Regions from separate parts of the Exiguobacterium sp. s157 genome, predicted to be linked through region 4. Evidence: riboswitches for the same ligand, from Rfam matches in the RefSeq annotation. Region 4 holds a riboswitch; each other region holds the start of a gene.

Region 1 (4,794 bases), on a different contig from region 4:
CGGACTTTATCCATTACGCACATGGTGGTATAGGAGTTTTCAAACGAATTAACAAGTGACTCCGTTTCTTTTGGCTGATTAAATCGATAAACTCTTTCACTTCATAATACATAGCGGGCTGAGGTTGTCCTACTGTCACTGATTCAACAGTGCCATCGTTGTAATGAATGTCCACTTTTTCGGCTGAATGTATTTTATCAATCACCATAATTCCTTTTTCCCCTTGGATTTCGCTTGGTAAAGTGGAATTTGTGATTTTTGAATAAATGATAACCGCATCTTTGTCATCATATTTCAATAGGACACTTCCTTCGCCATCTATACCGCAATCCAGGATAAGATCTGTGGCCTTTATTTCTTTTGGCTCGCCGAACAGTATAATGAGCGGGTATAAACAGTAGGTGCCCAGATCCATCAATGAACCGTTCGCAAAATTTGGATTAAATACATTTAATACTGTTCCTTTTTTGTATGCATCATAACGCGATGAGTACTGGCAATAGCTAGCAAAGTATCTGCGGATAGGGCCGATTTTGTGCAGATTATTTTGAATGGCCTTAAAGTTTGGAAGCAACGTAGATTTCATCGCTTCCATAAGCAGCACATTATGATCTTTCGCTTCTTGAATCATTTTCGCTGCTTCTGCTGCATTGGCAGCCATCGGTTTTTCACATAATACATGTTTGGAGTTTTTTAAAAACAAGACGACTTGGTCAGCATGGAATGAGTTGGGTGTGGCAATATAAACCGCATCGATTTCATCGCTGACTGCCATTTCTTCCAAGTCAGTAAAAATTTTAGTTATTCCTTATTGACTGGCAAATTCCTCTGCTCTTTCCAACGTTCGGGAATAAACGGCTGCTAATTTAAAATTCTCAATTTCTTTTGCCGCTTCAAGCAATCTTTCTGTAATCCAATTAGTACCCACTATGCCGATTCGTATCATTTTTTATCCTCTTTTCTGTTTTTATTGCATTATCGCCCACAATTGCAAAGACATTATTCCAATGCTAAAAAAATTTACTAACCATTCTATATCTAGTACAATTAGTAAGTTACATTAATTATAGTACTGACTTTTTTATCACATAGTATCGAAAAGTATACGATAGAAATATAACAAGGAAGGAAAGAAAATAGATGCCTAATTTAGGAGAGAAAGTTTTTAATTGTGAAAAAGAGCTGACACTTTCCATCATCGGAGGAAAGTGGAAAATGCTAGTGCTATGGCATTTAGGAAAAGAAGGAACTAAACGTTTTGGGGAATTAAAAAGTCTTATGCCAGGCATCACGCAACGGATGCTCGTGAATCAATTGCGTGAACTTGAAGATCATTTGATTGTCCACCGGGAAGTATACCCTGTGGTTCCGCCGAAAGTGGAGTACTCACTTACCGAACAAGGAAGAAGCCTTATTCCAATTCTTGATTCCATGTACGAATGGGGCAAAGAATACATCGAGCAAAACTTGGATCAGCAAATAGAAAACAACTAAGTTAGTAGGTATTTAAAAATAGCTGAATAAAATAAAGCGGATTTCAGTAAAATGAAATCCGCTCAGATTGTAGACAAAGTCACGTTTCAGGCGAACTGAAACGTGACTTTGTCTACAATCTGGAACACCATTCGGTCGAATGGTGTTTTTTTATAAGACGGTTTGTCAAATTAAGCGCAACACTTCCTCGGTGAAGGCCTCGTGTGCGGTTTTCCAGTCCAGGCACTTTCTCGGTCGCCCGTTGATCTTGGCCAGCGCATCCGCGAGTTCACCGTCACCGACCTGCGCGAAGTCCGTTCCTTTCGGGAAGAACTCGCGGAGGAGCCCGTTGGCGTTCTCGTTGCTCCCCCGTTGCCACGATGAGTACGGGTCGGCGAAATACATCGGCACGCCGAGCGACGCCTGGATGCGCTCGTGACCGCTGAACTCCTTGCCCCGGTCCGTCGTCGCCGTCTCGAACGTGCCTTCCGGGAAGGCACCGTGCACCGCATGGATCGCCCCCTCCATCGAGGCCGCGGTGCGGTCCGCGATTGGCAGGGCGAGATAGAACCGGCTCTTCCGCTCGATGAACGTCGCGACGCACGCCTTCGATTTCCCGCGTCCGGAGACGACGGTGTCGAGCTCCCAATGCCCGAACGTCTCGCGTGTGCGCACCTCCCGAGGCCGGTCCGAGATGGTCAGCCCGACGTTGATGCGCCCGCGCGTCTCGACCGGCTTCCGGCGTTTCCCCTTCTGGCGGAGCACGGTCACGGGCACGTCGATCCGTCCCGCATAGATCCAGCGGTAGATGGTGGGGAAGGCAATTTTTCCTGCGTAGAGGCGGCCGACGATCTGTTCTGGTGACCAGGTCGCACGCAGCTTCTCGACGATCGTCCGGCGCATCGTGTCGTCGAGCTTCGTCTTGACGCCGCAATGGGTTTTCGCCTTCTCGTAGCGTTTCTGCGCACGTCCTGACTCGTAGCCGGGGTTCCGTCTGATCTCCCGCGAGACGGTCGAGGGCTGTCGCCCGATCCGTCTCGCGATGGACCGGATGGACATCCCGAGCTCCAGATAGGTCTCTATTTTCACGCGCTCCGTTGTGGTAAGATGGGTGTAGCTCATAGCGATTCCTCCGTCTGAATGTTTGTGTCGTAACTTCATTCTAAACGAGGCCATCGCTGTGGGCTTTTTTTTGCGTTCACGTTCAGATGTTGCACTTAATTTTATAATTCATCAAGGATAAAAAAACAGCCTGGTGTGGTTTTAGGGAGGGGGAAAAATAAGAAGAGCAATTCCTATAAATCAGAGCTCATTTAAAATATCATACAAGCTAATAGGTATCTTATAATTAAAACATCTAGTACGAAACACTCGTAAGACAAGGTTTACTTCCTGCACAACCTCTGTAGACAGTAGATACCAGGCTTTACATAAAAATTAGGATTTGTTATAGTGGTCGTGAAAACAAAATACCTAAATACACTAGGGGAGCCGAATTGGCTGAGACGGACAAGAGTCCGGACCCTTTGAACCTGATCTGGGTCATACCAGCGGAGGGAAGTGTGCGAACCTTTTATACTTTCTATTTAACTGGTCTTTCGCCGCCTCCTATCTTCAGGAGGCGGTTTTTTGCGTTCAAGAAAGGGGTAATAGGCATGGATCATTGTACAACAGTTTAAAAAAGCAACCGAGTGCGGAGGGATACTCATGCAACTCTCTGTTCGTGAAAGAGCGCCAATTGTACATTGTATTACAAATCAGATCTTTGCAAATTTTCAAGCTAATGGATTGCTCGCTGTAGGTTGCTCATTTGCAGGACTACTGTACAAGTATACACAGAGGAGAATAATGGCAGCCGGTAGTGAGGTGATTGGAACAGGACTGCTGGCTTCATTAGTGGAGCTCTACTCGCCTGGGTTTTAGGGAAAAGGTTTGAACGACATTCTTTGTCGGTTCTACCTAAACAGTAAACCGATAGTACTATTCAGAAAGACATTCATTTAAAGTTGGTACGGAAGAATTAGATTTATTGGAAAGACTAAAGGCAGTGCAGGGGTAATATCTTTCACTTTTTGATTTGTACTTGCGATTGCAACTAAAAGTATAGGAGTGGTGACGTGAAAAGAACAGTTTTGGTGACAGGAAGTAGCAAGGGTCTTGGTGCTACGATAGCAAAAGCTTTAGTTGAAAAAGGGTTTAATGTAGTGATTAACTATTACAAAAGTAAAGAGAAGGCAGAAGGACTTGTTTCGGAGCTCGGTGAACAAAATGCTATAGCTCTATACGCTGATGTGACAAATCGCCAAGAAGTGGATGAGATGGTGAAAGTGGCGACCAACTATTTTGGTCAAATTGATGTGGTGGTCAATAATGCATTGGTAGACTTCAAATTCGATCCGATACAGCAAAAGTCTTTTATAGATCTTTCATGGAAAGATTATCAAAGACAGCTGGATGGAACATTAAAAGGGGCCTTCAATGCGATTCAAAGTGTCTTACCCCAATTCATGGAGAGACAAAACGGAAGTATCATCAGTATTGGTACGAATCTCTACCAAAATCCAGTTGTCCCCTACCACGAGTATACAACCGCAAAAGCAGGACTTATAGGTTTTACACGCAATATAGCCTCTGAACTGGGACAATACGGAATTAAAGCAAATGTCGTATCAGGTGGTTTGTTGAAAGTGACTGATGCCAGTTCAGTAACGTCTCAAGAGGTCTTTGAACTGATTGCTAATTCTACACCTTTGAGAAAAGTGACAACTCCGGAACAGGTGGCCCATTTGGTCGTTTATCTGTCATCTAAAGAGGCGGAAGGTATCACAGGGCAAAATTTCACAGTAGATGGTGGACTAACGATGAACTAAATGTATTATTACCTCCATATGTAAGATAGGAAGGCATAATATATTGGTCTAGTCTTAGGGGGAAGAGTAATGACGGTTATTCAAAAGAATCAACTTAATATAGGGGTTTTGGTTTATGGGTGTGGACATCATCAGGCTGCGTGGTTGATGCCGAACTCAAGTGTTAACCGGGTAGGGGAGATAGAATATTATCAATCCTTGGCGCAGTTAGCTGAAAAAGGATGCTTTGACGCTGTCTTCTTCGCAGACAGTCAATCTTTCCTGGCACAAGAACCAAATGAAATACCGGCATTTTGGTTCGACCCATTAATCAATTTGACAGCTATTTCTCAGGTGACAAAATATGTAGGGCTCGTCTCAACCATCTCGAGTACTTTTTCAAATCCTTTTACAGCCTCAAGACAGTTGTTGAGCCTAGAACATATTACAAATGGAAGAGTGGGTTGGAACC
Region 2 (4,794 bases), on a different contig from region 4:
AGCAACCGTCAAAATCGTTCCTTCAACCGGTTTCATAACCGCCTTGTATGCCGTATCGACGCCACGTTTCAACGCTTCGGCGAAATCGACTGTCGACACTTCTGTCTTGCCTTCGATTGCTTTACCGAAACCACGGAACAACTGGCTCAAAATAACGCCCGAGTTCCCACGTGCCCCCATCAAGAGACCGCGTGCAAACTTCGATGAGACGTCAGCGATATTCGCCGAGTTGAGTGCGGCCACTTCTTTCGCACCCGATGTCATCGTCAAATTCATGTTCGTCCCCGTGTCGCCGTCCGGCACCGGGAAGACGTTAAGCGAATCTACATAATCCGCATTCTGGCTCAAGTTGGCTGCACCGTTCGCGACCATGTTCGCGAACACCAATCCATCTAAACGTTTTAAACCCACACCAAATCCTCCTTCGTTCTCGTCAGTCATTCGTCAGACGAACGCCTTGTACGAATATGTTTACCGACGAAACGTTTAATCCTAAAGTTTCACCGAGCGTGTATTTTACACGGCTTTGCACGTTGTATGCGACTTCCGACACTTTCGTCCCGTAGCTTACAATGATGTGCATGTCGATATGTACGTCTTCTCCATCTTGACGTACGACCACGCCTCGGGCGTAGTTTTCACGTTTCAATAGTTCTGCGATCCCGTCTTTCAATTGAGCTTGAGACGCCATTCCCACAACGCCGAAACATTCCATCGCCGCACCGCCTGCGAGTGTCGCGACCACGTCGTTCGTGATGTCAATATTGCCATATGTTGTCTTCATTTCAATTGCCATATGGAGTAGCCTCCTTTATTCGGAATGATTCCTTCACTACATTCTACAATAAGTACCTAGTTATTAAAAGAACCTGCTCCATAAACTCGGTCAATTGTAGCCGTAACCCTCATTCATTATTAAAATCCTTTCCAGTAATGTCAAGTTTTTTTCTTGTCATCCTATGATTTTCTAGTTGCATCGTGAAAAAACCCGTGCTAATATAAACGAGTGTCTATTAGGACGAACCCACATAAAAAAGGAGGGGAAACGCATGGCACGTAAATGCTACGTAACAGGTAAATCACCTAAATCAGGTAACAACCGTTCGCACGCACTCAACAAGACAAAACGCACTTGGGGTGTAAACGTACAAAAAGTTCGTATTCTCGTTGACGGTAAACCTAAACGAGTTTGGGTTTCAGCTCGCGCTCTTAAATCAGGTCTCGTTGAACGCGTATAATTTTTATACACGAACGAAATAAATCCCAGCGGCATTCGCCGATGGGATTTTTTTGTGTTCATTTTTTGATAGACAGCACGAGCACCATACCGTCGTGCACGATCAAGTCCGCCGCTTCATCGTCCCATTCGTTCGAGATGGTGAGCGCCTCATGGCTGACGACATCGTGACGGTCGAGCGGATATTTGACGCCGCGGATGGTCACGTTCGCCTGCTTCCATGGGATGAGCGACAAATAGTGACCGTCTTGACGCGGGAGTTCATAGCGTCCCGACCCGACGAGTCGTACCGTCTGCCCTGCCGTGACGAGACGCATCTCAGGATACGCCTCGAGCAGACCGATATTGCTGAGCGTCATATCGAGCCGGCCGCCGAGCGCACCGTAGACGAGCATTTCCGTCGCGCCATGCCCCCGTGCCGCCTCGAGAGCGATCTCGAGGTCGGTCACATCTTTCTCAGATGGATAACGGACGGCGTCGATCGGCACTTCGCCCGTGAAGGAGTCGAAATCGCCGACGACGAGATCTGGGTTCAGCCCGTGGTTCAACAGTGTCTCGTACCCCCCATCGACGCCGATGATGTAATCGACGTCACGCGGGAGTCCCGAGATTGGTTCCGGGCTGGCCGCCACAATCAACACCCGCATTAGCGGACGTCCCGGGTCGCGAGCGTCGCGAAGCGCGGTGCCGAGACGAACAAGAGGACGAGGACGACGGCCGACACGAGGAAGGACGGGAGCATGTACGTCATGTTATAGGCGAACGAGTAGGCGACGACCGGACCTTCCGCGTATTCGGCGAAGAAGACGATCCCCGACAAGACGTGGGCCCCGTAACGAAGCAGTGAACCGAGGAGCGCGCCGAGCACCAAATAAACGACGAGCGTCTTTTTCGCCTCATCCTTGGCGGCTCGTTTCACTTGACCAGCGAACAGCCCCGCCATCCCGACGACACCGTAAGCGAACGTGTAGTCGAGCAGGAACTGGACCGGCGTGAAGATATAGGCCCCGAACAGCAGTTGCAGCGTTCCGACAAGTGCACCGGTCGCAAGTCCGCCTTTCAAACCGTGACGATACGCCATGACGAAAATCGGCAACATCGCCAAGCTGATTGACCCGCCTTGCGGCATCCGGAACGGGATGAGCAAATCAAAAATCAAACCGAGTGCGGCGAACAATGAGATTTCAATGAGCGCCTGTAATTTTAAACGTTGTTTCATCTATTTCCCTCCTTAAAATATGAGCGAACGACAAAAAGCAGCATGACGTAAACGCCATGCTGCTATCGAGTAGCAACGTGCATTTTCGCCACATCCCTACGTCCGTGTGAACGGAACAGGTTCAAAGGGTTAGCGTATGCCTCTCAGCCACAGAATGTGACACCCCTTGCGACAATATTTGTTGTTCTATGGACGATTATACACGAGATGCGTTGCGAATGCTATCGATTGCGTCTTTATAGCTCGGCTCGTTATAGATGGCCGAGCCGGCCACGAGCACGTCAGCACCGGCATCGATACATAATTTCGCAGTCTCCGCGTTGACGCCTCCGTCAATCTCGATTTCAAAGTCGAGACGGCGCGCTTGGCGCATCTCGTTCAACGCCGCGATTTTCGGCACGACCGATTCGATGAACTTCTGACCCCCAAAGCCAGGGTTCACCGTCATGAGAAGTACCATGTCGACGTCACCGAGCACGTGTTCAATCAATGACAGCGGCGTATGCGGGTTGAGAACGACGCCACACTTGGCTCCGGCCGCCTTAATTTGTTGAAGCACGCGATGCAAATGGTTCGTCGCTTCGACGTGGACGGTGACGATGTCCGCTCCCGCCTTGATGAAGTCTTCGACGAAGCGCTCCGGTTGGTCGATCATCAAGTGGACGTCTAACACCATGTCCGACTTCTTCCGTAAGCTCGCGAGCACCGGGAGACCGATCGAGATGTTCGGGACGAATTGACCGTCCATGACGTCAAAATGGATATAATCCGCGCCGGCCTCTTGGACCGCCTTCACTTCTGCCTCTAGGTTGGCGAAGTCCGCCGCTAAAATCGAGGGTGCAATTTTAATCATGTCAGTACCTCCGTTGTCTATCGTTTAACTCTGCCATAAACGTAACATAATTCTCATAACGGGTGGAAGCGATTTCTCCCGCCTCGACGGCCGCTTTGACGGCACAACCCGGTTCGTTCAAATGGGCACAGCCTCGGAACTTACAGTCGTCATGCCGCTCGACGAACTCAGGGAAGCACCAGCGCATCTCCTCGACTTCGAGTTCTTCTGGGAACTCGAGGCTTGAGAAACCAGGCGTGTCAGCGACGAGCCCGTCAGCGAGCGTGATGAGCGTGACGTGACGCGTCGTGTGCTTGCCTCGGCCGAGCGACTTCGAGATTTTCCCGGTCGCGAGTTCTAGTTCCGGCGCGACCGCGTTCAAGAGCGAACTCTTGCCAACTCCGGTCTGTCCGGCAAACACGCTCGTCTTCTCTTTAAACGACCCACGAATTTGTTCAATCCCCGACCCGGTCTCCGTCGACGTCTCGATGACCTCATAGCCGATTGACCGATATAAGGCCGCTGCCGCTTGAATCGTTTCGAGTTCCGACTCCGTCAACAAGTCCATTTTCGTTAAGACAATAATCGGATGGACTTGCTTCGATTCGATTAAGACGAGGAAACGGTCGAGCAGATGGAACGAGAACGCCGGTTCCTTGACCGAGAACAGCAAGAACGCTTGATCGATGTTAGCGATCGGCGGGCGGACGAGATGGTTCGACCGCTCATCGACGGCCAAGATATAGCCTGTGCCGTCCCCTTGGTCTTGAATATCGACATCGTCGCCGACGACCGGCGAGATGTTCCGGTTGCGGAAATTGCCGCGGGCGCGACAACGGATCTCTTGTTTCTCTTCCGTCATGACATCATAAAACCCGCCTTGTAATCGAATAATCGTACCTTTCATCCTATGACCTCCTTAGAAAAAGAGGCGACGCGCGCGCCACCTCTTCATTGTGAATCTTTTGCTTGTGCGTACGTCACCGTATCCGTCCGGACGACTTCCCCGTCGACTTCGATCGTCGCGGTTCCGACTTCGTCCGGTGCAATGACGAGCGTATACGAGTAAGTCGTCGTCTCCGTTATCTTATCACGCAACACTTCGACTTCGCCACGGGCGTCTACCGTCCGAATGACGACCTCGAGTGCCACAGGTTCTTCGCCTTCAGCAGGCGGATCGATTTCGACGTTGACTTCCCGTTCAATCGAGACGTCGGTCGGTTCGACCCCTTGCGACACGATGACGGTCAATTCCGTCCCCGGGTCGACGGCTGTTCCGGCCGTCGGTAACTGACGAATGATTTGGTTGGCGGGCACGCTCGTTGAATACTCGTCTCGTTTGACGATTTTCAAGCTATTCTGTTCGGCGTACGTCGTCGCTTCCTCAAACGTATACCCGGCTAAATTGGCGAGTTCGACTTTATTGCTACCGGTCGAGACGACGAGCGTCACCGTCTCTTCAGACGGGACGACCTCGTTGTCCGGAGCAATCGACTGGGAGATGAC
Region 3 (4,794 bases), on a different contig from region 4:
GAACGTCACATCGTGCTGTTTCGTCGGTGACGACTTGAACCAACTCGCCATCACGACGGCTCGTGAAGGAATGGATGACGAGGCACTCAAAGCCCATCCGGACGCGGGGTCGGTCTTTAAAATCGATACAGACGTGAAAGGGATGCCGCTCTATCGGTTTGGACGATAAGGAGGTAAAGAGATGGTGAAGCGATTGCTCGTTCGTGCAGGCATCGGTTTGGCACTCGCGGCAGTGGCCCGGGTCGGGATTCAAAAACTATTGGATTCGAACCAGGAAGACGACCACACGTATTTGAATCCGCGCTGGGATGAGGCCCCGAGTGTCGATGCCGATAAGGATGAGGATGAGGTCGGTCTGACGCAGCTCGATTCGATTTATCGGGCCGAGTGGCAAGCGAACACGTATCCCCGCTCCGAGGCGGAACGCAAGGCGTTGGAAGAATAGGGAAAGGAACACGTCCGGGAACGGGCGTGTTTTTTCTTGACAAGACAAAGGTGACCCGTCATTATCTAAAGAGTAATGATTACGATTTATGAGTGAAGATACATGAAACGAATTCCAATCACGGTGCTGTCCGGTTATTTAGGGAGCGGCAAGACGACATTGATGAATCATCTGTTGAACAATCGGTCCGGCAAGAAATATGCGGTCATCGTCAACGACATGAGCGAGTTGAACATCGACGAACGATTGATCGAGCAGAACGGTTTCTCGCGGACGGACGAAAAATTGGTCGAGCTATCGAACGGCTGCATCTGTTGCACGCTCCGTGAGGACCTGCTCGAAGCGGTACAGGAGATCACGAACGACCGTGAGCTCGACGGGATTATCATCGAGTCATCTGGCATCTCAGAACCGATTCCGGTCGCTCAAACGTTTACATACGCCGATGACGCCCTTGGCATCGACTTGACGAGCCGTGTCTATATCGATGCGATGGTGACGGTCGTCGATGCGTATCGGTTCTTGAAAGATTTCAACTCGGGCGAGTCGCTTCATGAACGGAAGCAGGCCATCGATGAGACGGACGTCCGCGAAGTCGTCGACCTGCTTGTCGACCAAATCGAGTTCGCGGACATCATCGTCTTGAACAAGGCGGACCGCGTGACCGAGACAGAACTCGGTGAGATGGCCGGGCTGTTGAAGGCGCTCAATCCAACCGCCAAACTGTTGACGTCAGTTTACGCGAACGTGGAGTTGACGGAGCTGTTGGACGTCAATCTTTTCGATTTCGAGCAGGCGATGCACGCCGCCGGCTGGATTCAAGAACTAGAGGCCGAGACACACACACCAGAGACGGAGGAATACGGCATCAGTTCGTTCGTCTATCGCCGCCGCCGTCCGTTTCATCCGGAGCGGCTCCACGCCTGGATCGAGGCGTTCCCGGATCAAGTCGTCCGCGCCAAAGGTTTCTTATGGATCGCCTCCCGGAACGACATCGCCTGCCTGTTCTCGCAAGCGGGGTACGCATCGACGCTCGAACACGCGGGACGTTGGCTCGCGACGCTGCCGGAGGAAGAGCGGAGTCTCATGTTCACGGCAGAACCTGAGCTCGCCGCCGACTACGTCGAGCCGTACGGGGACCGTCAGACGGAGCTCGTCTTGATCGGGCAGCGGATGGAGCGTGCGGTCATCGAGGCCGGACTCGACGCGTGTCTGTTGACGGATGAGGAGATGGCGCTCGATTGGACGACGTTGCAGGACACGCTTCCGGGGAACGGTATCGTGACTTTCACATAAACCGTTTACAAATTCGGAGCGGTCGTCTATACTTCTCGTTGCATAGATAACCGCATACATTGGACTACACTAGGGGTGCTTCGGCTGAGATGTGAGCATGGCTCCAATCCCTTATGACTCGATCCGGGTAATACCGGCGTGAGGAAGTGTGGCACTTTTTCTAATGGATTATTACATTGGACGAGTGGCCGCATTCTCATGGATGCGGCTTTTTTGTGTACATACAATAAGGGGGAATAGAACATGAACAACCAATGTGGTACGAGTCCGATCGTCGGATTCCGCTTTACGCTGAGCCCAATGACATCTGATTTTGTGAGTGTCATCAAAGGGGCATTGAAAGAGACGAACTTGCAAAACGTTTGGCGGCATACCGATGACGTCTCGACGGTCATCCGGGGACGCAGTGAGCATGTGTTCGACGTGGCCAAAGCCGTCTTGTCACATGCGTCGAAGAACGGGGAACATATGTCGATGAGCGGGACGTTCTCGGTCGGCTGCCCAGGCGACACGGCAGGAGACAACCTGCTCGACGTGACGACTGATCCTGTGAACGGTCCGGTATCGACCCAGTACGTCTCTTCCCAGTTCGCCCTCTATCCGCTCGGGGACGCGAAGTATATGGACATCATCTACGAAGAAATTGCCTTTGCGAAAGAGCGTGGCGTCTTCAATGACTCGATGCATTACGCCTCGGGCATTCACGGCGACATCGAACCGGTGTTTTCATTTTACGAGGCGACGTTCGACCGGGTCCGTGCGAAGACGAGCCACGTCGTCATGACGGTGACGTTCAGCGTGAACAGCCCGTCACACGAGGGACAACAGCATGCTTAAGTCGTGGAAGTTAAAAGAAATCGTCTTGTTGGCCATTTTATCGGTCGTGTTCGCTGTCGTCTATTTGGCGTTCGTCCATGTCGGGAATCTATGGGCTGGCTTGATTGGACCGATCGCGTACGAATGGATTTTTGGGATTTGGTTCATCGTCTCGATTATTGCGGCTTATATCATCCGCCGACCTGGCGCCGCATTCTTGTCCGAAGTGCTTGCGGCGACGATTGAGATGATGATTGGTAACGCGATTGGACCTCGTATTATTTTAGTCGGGATCATTCAAGGACTTGGTGCTGAAGCAGCGTTTGCGGTCACGAGCTACAAGCGATATGACCTTTGGGTGCTCATGCTGGCCGGATTTGGTGCAGCTGCGACTAGTTTCGCGTATACGTACGTCATGGGTGGACTCGCTGCCCTCAGTCCGACATACGTGGCGACGATGTTCGCGTTACGAGCGACGAGCGGGATGCTCATTGCCGGTCTGGGAGGTAAGATTTTAAGCGACTTGTTGCTTCGGACGGGTGCGCTCGAAGGGTATGCCATCGCGCGTCAGGGACGTGTGCATGGTTGAGGCAGAACAGCTGTCATTCCGCTATCCGGAAAAACAGAGCGAAGTATTGACGGACATCACGCTTCAATTAACTGCTGGGAGGACACTCATCACGGGGGCGAGCGGGTCGGGAAAATCGACGTTGTTCTCTTTGTTGAATCGTCTGTATCCAGAGAACTGCGATGGCATCGTGACGGGAAAACTATATTTGTTTGACCGCTCTTACGACACGTATGCAGCTGGTGAGGTGAATCGTCGTGTTGGAACGGTGTTTCAAGATCCTGACAGTCAGTTCGTCATGCAAACGGTCGAGGAGGAATTGATTTTCACACTCGAAAATTTTGCCGTGGCGAGGGACGAGATGATGGCGCGTGTGGCCAAGATTTTAGCGGAATTGCAGTTGACCGATTATCGTGACCGAGTCATTCATGACCTGTCAGGTGGTGAAAAGCAACAAATCGCTGTCGCCTGTGCTTTGATCGGGAAGCCGGAATGGCTACTACTCGATGAGCCGCTCGCGCACCTTGATCCCGAAACCTCAACCCGTTTCGTTCAGTGGCTCGACAACGTCGCACAGACGGTAAACGTTGTCGTCATCGAGCATCGACCCTTCCTATGGGGCGGATTCTTCGACAGAGAAGTGGAACTCGTGAACGGACGCATCAACTATGACGGACCGTTCGTTGCCCGCCCGGATTATACGTTCTCTCCGGTTGAAGTGATACAAGGAAATACTATTTTATTTCACGTACCGCAATTGAAACGAAAAACATTCAACCTAGCAACGAGCGAGCTGACCGTCGCCGAGGGTGATCTCATTGCCGTACTTGGTCGAAACGGCAGTGGCAAATCGACTTGGCTCAAGAGCCTTGCCCGCGAACATCAAGAAGTCGGACTCGTCCCACAATCTCCGGCTCATCTGTTTATCACGAGTGATGTGTCACGTGAGCTCGCATATGGCCATAATCGTCCGATTGGGGACATCATGAACCGGCTCGGGCTTGGACCGTTTCGTAACGACCACCCACTCTCGCTTAGTCACGGGCAAAAACGAAGGCTCGCCATCGGCGTGATGATGCTCTCGAATAAACGGCTCATCGCGTTCGATGAACCGACTGCTGGACAAGATGAGGTATCGCTTCGTGCGCTTTATGAATTGATGGTTGAACGAATCCGCGCCGGCCAGACGGTTCTGTTTGTGACACACGACCTTAATTTCGCCCGAATCGCGAACACCTATTACTTGATGCATGAAGGTTACTTGAGTGGGCCATATGATGCATCGCTCTGGAATGAGACGGAGCTACTACAAGCTCACGGTTTATTGCTGGAGGAATCGTGATGACGTTTCATGAGATGAACCCGACGATTAAATTTATGACCGTCACGTTGCTCATGTTCGGTCTCGCCTTTATGTACAATCCATGGACGCCGCTTGCGGTATTCATCGGAACGCTTATACTTCAAATTCTTTTTTCTAACGTGAACTGGAAGCGGTGGGGGCTATTCATGGTTCCGTTTTTATTCACCGCGCTCGGGACATTGTGGACGACGCTCGTCTTTGGAAAAGAGACGAGCGGGGAGGTCATGTTCACGCTGTTCGGCAACGACGTCACCGTCGAGAATGTGATACTAGCAGCGACGCTCTCCTTACGGGTATTAGCATTCA
Region 4 (4,794 bases):
ACCCCATGCACCCCACGAGTGTTTTGAGCGGTGACGGCCGTCAGAACGCTCGTCCCGAACACGCCGAGCTCTTGAAACGTCTTCAAATCAGCTTGGATTCCCGCTCCCCCGCCAGAGTCCGAACCCGCAATCGTCAATACTTGCGGCCGCATCATAACACCACCTCAATACGGTCGCTCGGCAACTCGACGGCCGTCATCTTGCCGAGTTCATTCAAGAAATGAACGGGGAAGTCGCCCGGTCCGTCCGCCAAAGCGGTAGCCAGTTCGCCGCACCGGGCATATCCGGCGAGCGCTGTCGCCGTGGCCGTAACCGCATCCCGTTCGACCGCAAGGAACGCACCGACGACCGCACTGAGTAAACAACCGGTCCCTGTCGTCCGGGCCATCGCGCCAGTGCCGCCTTTGATTTCAATCGTCGCGTCCCCATCGCTGACGACATCCGTCTCTCCGGTCACGGCAACGACACAGGTGTAGCGTCGTGCCGCCGCGCGCGCGATGTGATTCAAATCAACCCGCGTTTCCCCAGCGTCCACGCCGCGCGTCGCCGCGTCGAGACCAATCAATGTCGCGATTTCTCCGGCATTGCCTCGGATGACCGTCGCACGGACAGATTGCAGAATCGCCTCGGCGACGTCGCGCCGAAATGAGGTCGCCCCGACACCAACCGGATCGAAGACGACTGGACGACCTGCTTGATTCGCCGCCTGTCCGGCTCGAATCATCGTACGTTCCGTCATTGCATCGAGTGTACCGATATTGAGCACGAGCGCATCGCTTAAAGACGCCATCTCGGCCACTTCTTCGACCGCGGACGCCATGACCGGGGCCGCCCCGATGGCGAGCAACCCGTTCGCTGAAAAGTTGGCGACGACGATATTCGTGATGTTGTGGATGAGTGGCCGTTCGGCTCTGACTTTGTCCCATAAGTCGCGCTTCATCGTGTCACCCCCGCCGGTAAATCCCACGACTCGAGCGTCCACGCCATCTCCCAAAACGCATGTTCATAATAACAACTCTTCAAGAACAACTGTTGATACCGAAAGCGTTCTTCCGCTGTCGCTTGTCCGGCGAGCACGTCGAGTCGTTCAATCTGTTCCTCGACGAGGTCGCGGAACCATTCCGACCCGTACGTCGCAATCCACGTCGCATAAATCGGATGATCGGGTGTCGCGTCTTTCATGCGTTCGCCAATCTCGTAATAAACCCAATAGCACGGCAAAATTGCTGCGAGCACATCACCGAGCGTTGGACCGGCATGTTGCATATGGAGCGCATAGGCGTAAGCCGTCGGAGCCGGCTCGAACGTCGCCCACTCTGCGTCCGTCACGTCGAGCAACGTGAAAAACTCACGATGCAGCGCATGCTCTGCTTCGATGGTATGGAGCGCGTGCGTCAAAAAGCGGCTCGCCACTTCCATGTTCGGGGCGAGGGTCGCGCCTTTCGCCTGTACTTTCGAGAACTGATTCAAATAATACGAGTCTTGCATGACGTAATGCCGAAACTTCGCCTCGTCGAGTTCACCCGTTCCGAGCTCGCGGACGAACGGATGGTCAAAGCTGGCTTGAAACAAGGTCTCGGCCTCTTGTCGTAGATGTGCGGTGAATGTCATGTTTTCTCCTCCTTTGTGATCAAAAAAGACGCCGCCTCCCATAACGGAAGCGGCGTCGGATTTACACAAAGTGTACGAAAACAATCGGTTCGCCCACTTCCCTACGCTAGCGTGAACTAGATCAGGTTCAAAGGGTCTGGACCTCGTCCATCTCAGCCGCGTCACGCGACTCCCCTAGTGGTAAACATTATGAAATTCGGTCGTCTACGACCACATCATATCAGTCTTTCCCTGTACTGAAAACCCTTTATCGCGAAAAGCGCCGGTTCAACAACGTCCCCATTTGCGAGAACCGCTCGGTGCCGAGCTTGCGACGGTTCGACGCGGCGAACACGTAATAATCGACTTTGCCCATATAATAAATCAAACGCAGGCCGGCCAAGAAGAACGTGATCGTTGTGCTGACGGCAAAGCCGACACCGTACCAATCGATGCCGCGCGGCAAGAGCAGTAACGTGAACAACGCGTTCAACGTGAAGAACGAGATGTTGACGAACAACGCCCCGCGCCGGTCCTCGAAATAGAGCAACAACAACGTCAAGATGAGAATCATCGCATTCGCGAACGCCGCGAGCGTCGTCATCCGAAAGATTTGACCGATCTCATCCGGGACACCAATCCAACTGACGAACACGCCCGCCATCAGGATGGCGAACAGCGTCACCACGCCTTGGCTCCGCGCAAGTCGAATCAACTCATTTTTCAATACGGACGTCATCGTCTGTTTCGCCTTCTCGATTTGATGGAGTGCCCCGCCGTAGTTGATCAATCCATAAAACGTACGGTAGCGCTCATAAAACCGGGTCTCGACAGCGACGACGAACAACAGCTGCGTCGGGATAATCGTCAAGTACGACCAAAAGATGGCCGTGTCATAATACGGGTTGAACAAGAACGAGTCCGCGATGATCACACGTCCTTCACCGAACCAGATGATGAAATTCGTGACCCAAATCCCGAGCACGTACAACACGCCGATGGCGAACAAGTCTGGATAGCGGTCGAAGTACTTGAAGTACGAGAACTCTTTCACCGCGTAACGGAGCGGGAACGTCCGGAGCATCGCGAAGAACAACCCGAACAACGTCACAATCATCCCGACCGTGAAACCGAGCAACAGCTCAAGACTCGACGGGTCGACCATGAGACGGCTAATCGCATAGACGCTCCCGACCGAGATGAGTCCGCCGAGCAGGAAGCTATAGGCCACGGCTTGATAATACTTGGCGGCACTTAAAAACAAGAACATGACCCAGATGACGTTAATCGTCATGAATAAAACGAACAACGTCAGTTTGTACAGAAAATCGAGCGGCGACAATAGCCAAAAGATACTATACAGCAAGCCTGCCGCGAGAATCGTCACTTTGAGCATCCCGGTGAACACCGGGAAAATCTCATGTGCCTTCTTCTCATAAAACAAGTCCGCCACGTATCGGGTGACGACGAGCTGTTGAAAACTGAACAAGATTTGCGAGAAGATGAACGCGTACGAGACCGAGATCATGAAGAGCGTCCGTTCGGCGAGCGACAACGTCGGCATTTGGAACGCCAACCATTGAATCGTACCGACGACCAAGATGACAATCAACCACGGTCCGGATGTGACGAGGCCGGAGAACGTGTACGCCTTCAGCCGGGACGAATAGTAGTCTTCTTGGAACAACTTCTGTAACTTAAACCCGATGCCCGCCATACTGTTCCCTCCTCGCTTCATAGATAGCCTTATAGCGGTCCACGACTTGTTGGAGACGATAATATTGGCGGACCCGCTCCCGTCCGTTCTTGCCGAACCGCATTCGTTCCTGCGGGTAATCCATCATCCATTCGACTTTGTCGGCGACCGCTTCCGGATGAACCGGTGGCACGATGAAACCGGCCGGACCAAACGGGTCATCCGCTCGTCCGTATAAAAGCTCGGAACAGGCGCCGACATCGGTGGCGACCCACGGAATCCCGGCGGCCATGCCTTCGAGAATCGCGAGCGGCTGCCCTTCCGAGATGCTCGTCAGGAGCAGTAAATCAAAGGTCGGCAAATACGTTTGAACGTCCACTTTCCCGGCCAGTTCGACATAATCACTCAATCCGCTCTGTTCGATGAGCAGACGGCACTCTTCCGCATATTCTTCATCCTCGTCGAGTGGACCCATGATTGTCAGTTTGAACAGACGATGCCGCTCCTGCAAAATCTTGGCGGCGTAAATCATCGTCTTCAAGTCTTTGATGGGAACGAGGCGGACGATGGCACCGATTTGAAAGAGGTCGTGCTCCGGACGATTGACCGTCGCCTGGATTTGTCGGTCGGCAATCCCGTTGGCGATAATTTTCGTCTTCTCGCTCGGGGCGCCGATCCATTCCTGATATTCGCGATTCCGCTCGAACAAGGTGATAATTTCATCGGCCGCGTTATACGCCTCGCGGGACAAGTGGTGGAAGAACCGGACCCATCTCGGCTTATACGGCGCCGGAATCCAATACGACTGTAAAATTTCTTCCTCGCGTTCACGGGAATAAATGCCATGCTCGGTCAAGATGAACGGGATCCCTTGCGTCTCTTTCATGTAGGAAGCGACTACCCCGGCATAACCCGTCGATACGGAATGGACGAGGTCGACTTTCGGGAGCGGCTGATGGAGCACCCGCAAAATCGGGGTGTACATGCTTTGCCACATCCAGAAATAGTCGATGAACGAGCCGCCGTTCATCTCTTCGGCGTAGGCGGCCTTCACGTTGCGCCAAAAGAACTCGCTCGCGAAAAACGCCTCGCTCGAAGGCACTTCTTTCCCGAGTAGTCGCAACGCTTGCCGGTTCGGGCTTCTTAACATGAGCCAATCCGACACGTTCTGTTCGTCGTCGGCACCCCACTTCAATCGTCCCCTCGCGCGTTCACCTACGTCGTTCAAATACAGATGGGTGATGCCCGAGACGTTCGGAGGGAGCGCGTATTTCATGTCTTCTGGCCGTTTCTCGGTCGGTTGAATCGAGATGATTTCAAACGACACCTCGGGCATCGCCTCGATTAACGTCTGCGTCCAGCTCGATACGCCTCCGCTCACGTACGGATAACTGCCCTCTAAGACAAGTCCGATTTTCATTGCGCTTCCCCCTTGATGTCGATCTCAGCGTTCGCCGATGTCAGTTTGACGAGATAGAGCGGTCGGTCGGCCTCCCACTGCTCGACCG

What was found. Region 4 has a riboswitch for thiamine pyrophosphate ahead of tenA (thiaminase II). Riboswitches for the same ligand answer to the same signal wherever they lie in the genome.
Region 1: linked by a shared signal. The riboswitch ahead of KNP67_RS15505 (hydroxyethylthiazole kinase) and the one ahead of tenA (thiaminase II) in region 4 are both predicted to bind thiamine pyrophosphate.
Region 2: linked by a shared signal. The riboswitch ahead of thiT (energy-coupled thiamine transporter ThiT) and the one ahead of tenA (thiaminase II) in region 4 are both predicted to bind thiamine pyrophosphate.
Region 3: linked by a shared signal. The riboswitch ahead of KNP67_RS10840 (YkoF family thiamine/hydroxymethylpyrimidine-binding protein) and the one ahead of tenA (thiaminase II) in region 4 are both predicted to bind thiamine pyrophosphate.

What each region holds. Positions count from the first base shown of each region.
Region 1 is NZ_JACSLQ010000015.1:9,094-13,887, reverse strand. It holds partial or broken gene KNP67_RS14955 (Gfo/Idh/MocA family protein) at 1-946, opposite strand, end outside; gene KNP67_RS14950 (winged helix-turn-helix transcriptional regulator) at 1,141-1,494, shown strand; gene KNP67_RS14945 (IS30 family transposase) at 1,660-2,595, opposite strand; TPP riboswitch at 2,948-3,049, shown strand; gene KNP67_RS15505 (hydroxyethylthiazole kinase) at 3,181-3,396, shown strand; gene KNP67_RS14935 (3-oxoacyl-ACP reductase) at 3,591-4,343, shown strand; gene KNP67_RS14930 (LLM class flavin-dependent oxidoreductase) at 4,413-4,794, shown strand, end outside.
Region 2 is NZ_JACSLQ010000001.1:438,397-443,190, reverse strand. It holds gene KNP67_RS02305 (DAK2 domain-containing protein) at 1-411, opposite strand, end outside; gene KNP67_RS02300 (Asp23/Gls24 family envelope stress response protein) at 434-796, opposite strand; gene rpmB (50S ribosomal protein L28) at 1,050-1,238, shown strand; gene KNP67_RS02290 (thiamine diphosphokinase) at 1,297-1,884, opposite strand; gene thiT (energy-coupled thiamine transporter ThiT) at 1,884-2,456, opposite strand; TPP riboswitch at 2,533-2,633, opposite strand; gene rpe (ribulose-phosphate 3-epimerase) at 2,653-3,309, opposite strand; gene rsgA (ribosome small subunit-dependent GTPase A) at 3,311-4,195, opposite strand; gene pknB (Stk1 family PASTA domain-containing Ser/Thr kinase) at 4,240-4,794, opposite strand, start outside.
Region 3 is NZ_JACSLQ010000005.1:128,011-132,804, forward strand. It holds gene KNP67_RS10825 (SMP-30/gluconolactonase/LRE family protein) at 1-169, shown strand, start outside; gene KNP67_RS10830 (hypothetical protein) at 182-445, shown strand; gene KNP67_RS10835 (GTP-binding protein) at 548-1,741, shown strand; TPP riboswitch at 1,803-1,903, shown strand; gene KNP67_RS10840 (YkoF family thiamine/hydroxymethylpyrimidine-binding protein) at 1,985-2,578, shown strand; gene KNP67_RS10845 (ECF transporter S component) at 2,571-3,146, shown strand; gene KNP67_RS10850 (ABC transporter ATP-binding protein) at 3,139-4,467, shown strand; gene KNP67_RS10855 (energy-coupling factor transporter transmembrane component T family protein) at 4,467-4,794, shown strand, end outside.
Region 4 is NZ_JACSLQ010000002.1:67,707-72,500, reverse strand. It holds gene thiD (bifunctional hydroxymethylpyrimidine kinase/phosphomethylpyrimidine kinase) at 1-152, opposite strand, end outside; gene thiM (hydroxyethylthiazole kinase) at 152-940, opposite strand; gene tenA (thiaminase II) at 937-1,611, opposite strand; TPP riboswitch at 1,693-1,797, opposite strand; gene pelG (exopolysaccharide Pel transporter PelG) at 1,859-3,307, opposite strand; gene pelF (GT4 family glycosyltransferase PelF) at 3,288-4,706, opposite strand; gene KNP67_RS04170 (DUF2194 domain-containing protein) at 4,703-4,794, opposite strand, start outside.